Regions from separate parts of the Amycolatopsis stemonae genome, predicted to be linked through region 1. Evidence: riboswitches for the same ligand, from Rfam matches in the RefSeq annotation. Region 1 holds a riboswitch; the other holds the start of a gene.
What was found. Region 1 has a riboswitch for glycine ahead of gcvP (aminomethyl-transferring glycine dehydrogenase). Riboswitches for the same ligand answer to the same signal wherever they lie in the genome.

Region 1 (2,191 bases):
CTGGCCGGGCCCGCGCCGCGGCTGGTGCACTCGGTGCCGCCGATCATGCTGCTGCACGGCCTGGCCGTGCCGGACCTGACCGGCCGGCTCCCGGTCGTCGTCCGCTACGGCCCCCGCATGCGCGAGCGGGCAGCGCGGATTTACCGCGAGCCGCTGCTCGAAGCCGGGTTTTCCGACCCCGAGGAGGGCGCGAAGGCGATCGAGGACGCGATCTCGGTGCCGCCGGGCTGCGAGTACTTCGAGGTGACGCTCGCCGACGAGGACGTCTTCGACGGCGACCACCCCTCGCTCGACCGGCTCAACGACGCGGTGGCGTGGCTCGCCGAGCAGATCGTCGAGCAGGTGCTGCTCGGCGCCGGGCACCCGCCGGTGCCGCTGGGCGGGCCGCTGAAACGCCTGGTCCTGCCCTCGGGGCGGGTGCGGCGCCCGCCCGCGCTGGCCGGGAGCGTCGTGCGTCGAGCCGCGCTCGAAAACTGATGTGGCGTTGCCCGGGTGAAGTAGACGGACCTCGAACGGGCCGGGTACCGTAACCGCCACAACTGCAGATCGGGCCGTAGAGCCGGGGCGGGAGAGTCCTCACGACGTCAGTGGGGCACCGAAGGAGCAAACTCCCCAGAATCTCTCAGGTACCTGTTACCGCTTCGCGCGAGGCCACTCTGGAAAGCAGGCGCACCCGCGCCTCACCCAAGGTGAAAGCCGTGTCTCCCACGGTGAAACTCTCAGGTGCCATGACAGAGGGGGAGTTCCCAGCGCACCGCTGTGTGCCCAGGCCCGAGGAGCTCCCCATCACCTCAACGCAGTTCGACGCCCGCCACATCGGCCCGTCCGAGGCCGAACGCGCGAAGATGCTGGCCGAGTGCGGCTACGGCAGCCTGGACGCCCTCGTCGGCGCCGCCGTGCCGAGCGCCATCCGCGCGACGAAGGAACTCACCCTTCCGCCCGCCGCGTCCGAAGAGGACGCCACCGCGGAGCTGCGCGCCCTCGCCGCGCGCAACCGGCCGATGACGCAGATGATCGGCCTCGGCTACTCCGACACCGTCACCCCGGGCGTGATCCGCCGCAACGTCCTCGAGAACCCGGCCTGGTACACGGCGTACACGCCCTACCAGCCGGAGATCTCCCAGGGCCGGCTCGAAGCCCTCCTCAACTTCCAGACGATGGTCGCCGACCTGACCGGTCTGGCCACCGCGAACGCCTCGCTGCTGGACGAGTCGACCGCCGTCGCCGAGGCCGTCACGCTGATGCGCCGCGCGTCCAAGTCGAAGTCGAACAAGGTCGTCCTCGACGCCGAGTGCCTGCCGCAGACCATCGCGGTCGTCCGGACCCGCGTCGAGGCCCTCGGCATCGAGGTCGAGGTCCGCGACCTGCTCACCGGCCTGCCGGACGAGTTCTTCGGCGTCGTCGTCCAGTACCCCGGCGCGTCCGGCGTGCTGCGCGGCCGCGGCTTCTACCACGCGATTTCCGAGTCGGCGAAGGCCGCGGGCGCGCTGTTCACCGTCGCCGCCGACCTCCTCGCGCTCACCCTGATCACCTCACCCGGCGAGTTCGGCGCCGACGTCGCCGCGGGCTCGACGCAGCGCTTCGGCGTCCCGCTCGGCTACGGCGGCCCGCACGCCGGGTACATGTCCGTCCGCGCCGGGCTCGAGCGCTCGCTGCCCGGGCGCCTGGTCGGGGTCTCGGTCGACGCCGACGGCAATCCGGCTTACCGGCTGGCGCTGCAGACCCGTGAGCAGCACATCCGCCGCGAGAAGGCGACCTCCAACATCTGCACGGCGCAGGTGCTCCCGGCCGTGCTGGCCGCGATGTACGCGGTCTACCACGGCCCGGACGGCCTGAAGAAGATCGCCCAGCGCGTCCACGGCCTGGCCGCGGGCTTCGCCGAGGCGCTGCGCAAGACCGGCGTCGAGGTCGTCCACGAGTCGTTCTTCGACACGGTCGTCGCGCGCGTCCCGGGGCAGGCCGCCGAGGTCCACGCGGCCGCCCGCGAGGCCGGGATCAACCTCGGCCACGTCGACGCCGACCACGTCCGCGTCGCGTTCGACGAGGTCAGCACCCCCGCGATCACGGCGAAGGTCCTGCGCGCGTTCGGCGTCGAGGAAGAGGCCCAGGACAGCGTCGCGCTGCCGAACGGCCTGGCCCGCGAGAGCGGCTTCATGGGCCACGAGGTCTTCGGCACCCACCGCTCCGAGAC
Region 2 (2,191 bases), on a different contig from region 1:
CGCCGACGTGGTCGTCGTCGACGCGGCGCAGGTTGACGCCGAGGTCGCGAGCCGTCTCGACGACCAGGTCCGCGCGGCCGGGCACCGCCGCGACGACCGTGTCGAAGAACTCGCCGTGCACGACGTCGACGCCGCCCTCGCAGAGCCCGGCGGCCAGCACGGTCGCCATCCGGTGGGCCCGCAGGGCGATCCCGCGCAGGCCGTCGGGCCCGTGGTACACCGCGTACATCGACGCCATCACGGCCGGCAGGACCTGCGCGGTGCAGATGTTCGAGGTGGCCTTCTCGCGGCGGATGTGCTGCTCGCGGGTCTGCAACGCGAGCCGGTACGCGGGGGCGCCGTCGGCGTCCTTCGAGACGCCGACCAGCCGTCCCGGCAGCTGCCGTTCGAGCCCCTTGCGGACCGCGAGGTAGGCCGCGTGCGGGCCGCCGAAGCCGAGCGGGACGCCGAACCGCTGGGTGGACCCGACGGCGACGTCGGCACCCAGCTCCCCCGGCGGCCGCACCAGGGTCAAGGCGAGCGGGTCGGCCGCGACGACCACCGCGGCGCCGTGCTTCTTGGCGTCGGCGATCGTCAGGTCGAGTTCGCGCACCGCGCCGGACGCGCCGGGGTAGGACAGCAGCACGCCGAAGAAGTCGCCGCCGAGCCCGAGCCCGGTGAGTCCTTGGGACAGGTCTTCGACGACCAGCTCGACGCCCAGCGGTTCGGCCCGTGTGCGGAGGACGGCGAGGGTCTGCGGCAGGGTGTCCTCGTCGACGACGAACCGGCTGGAGGCCGACTTGCCGGCGCGGCGCACCAGGGTCATCGCCTCGGCGGCCGCGGTGGCCTCGTCGAGCAGGGACGCGTTGGCGACGGGCAGCCCGGTCAGGTCGGCGACCACGGTCTGGAAGTTGAGCAGGGCCTCGAGGCGGCCCTGGGAGATTTCCGGCTGGTAGGGCGTGTAGGCCGTGTACCAGGCCGGGTTCTCGAGGACGTTCCGCCGGATGACGGGCGGCGTCACGGTGTCGTGGTAGCCGAGCCCGATCATCTGGGCCATCGGCCGGTTCCGCGCGGCCAGCTCCCGCAGTTCGGCGAGCGCCTGGGCCTCGGTGGCGGCGGGCGGCAGTTCCAAAGCCGCCGACGAGGAGCGCAACGACGAAGGAACGGCGCGCTCGGCGAGTTCGTCGAGGGAGGCGACGCCGATGACGTCGAGGATCCGGCGGAGTTCGCCCGGCCCGGGCCCGATGTGCCGCTCGGCGAAGGGGATTCCCTGTTCCAGCGAGGCGAGTGACGGGTTCACGGGGGCCTCCTGGGGACGGCGGGGCTGGGCCGGGACCGCGATGTCCTGGCCCTCCCCACTCTGTCCGTACCCCGGAGGGCGCCTGAGAGTTTCGCCCGAGGTTGAGCCGGGCTTGCACCGTCGGCGGGGCCATCAGGCTGTGTCCTGACGACCCGCTTTCCAGAGGCGTCTCGTCCGCGCGGTCCAGGGTGCCTGAGAGGTTCCGGGGAGGACTTGCTCCTTCGGCGCCGAGCTCAAGGTGTGGCTCGGACTCTCCCGCGCGGATTCGTCGACCGCACGGGGAACCTTACTCCGTCCGCCGCAGCGGTGATCACCCGGTCTTGCGGGCGTTGCGGCGCTGGGTCAGCTCGTCCGGCTCGTGCGTCTCGACGACGCCGCCGTCGGCCCGTTCGGCCGGGAACTCGTGGATCGTCCCGCTGATCTCCTGCATGGCGCCGCTGACCGCGATGCCGAACACGCCCTGGCCGCCCTGGAGCAGATCGACGATCTCCTCCGGCGACGTGCACTCGTAGACCGTGGTGCCGTCGGAGAACAGCGTCACCCGGGCCAGGTCGCGGACCCCGCGCACGCGCAGGTGGTCGACGGCGACCCGGATGTTCTGCAGCGAGACCCCGGTGTCCAGCAGCCGCTTGACGACCTTGAGGACCAGGATGTCCTTGAACGAGTACAGCCGCTGCGAGCCGGAGCCGTGTGCGGTGCGGATGCTGGGTGCGACCAGCTTCGTCCGCGCCCAGTAGTCGAGCTGGCGGTAGGTGATGCCCGCGATCTGGCACGCCGCCGGGCCGCGGTAGCCCACCAGCTCGTCCGGCAGCGAGTTGTCGGGGAACAGCTCACCCTGCTCGCCACTCGCGACCTCAACAGGCTGCTTCTCGGAACCAGCCTCGACCACGCAAGCCTCCCCTCGCCCGACCT

Region 2: it holds a riboswitch for glycine, as region 1 does, so the genes downstream of both, gcvP (aminomethyl-transferring glycine dehydrogenase) here and gcvP (aminomethyl-transferring glycine dehydrogenase) in region 1, are expected to answer to the same signal.

Annotation. Positions count from the first base shown of each region.
Region 1 is NZ_BAAGUJ010000010.1:172,665-174,855, reverse strand. It holds gene ACYVLJ_RS32635 (helix-turn-helix domain-containing protein) at 1-477, shown strand, start outside; glycine riboswitch at 647-745, shown strand; gene gcvP (aminomethyl-transferring glycine dehydrogenase) at 786-2,191, shown strand, end outside.
Region 2 is NZ_BAAGUJ010000028.1:34,638-36,828, reverse strand. It holds gene gcvP (aminomethyl-transferring glycine dehydrogenase) at 1-1,279, opposite strand, end outside; glycine riboswitch at 1,449-1,547, opposite strand; gene ACYVLJ_RS46995 (MerR family transcriptional regulator) at 1,590-2,168, opposite strand.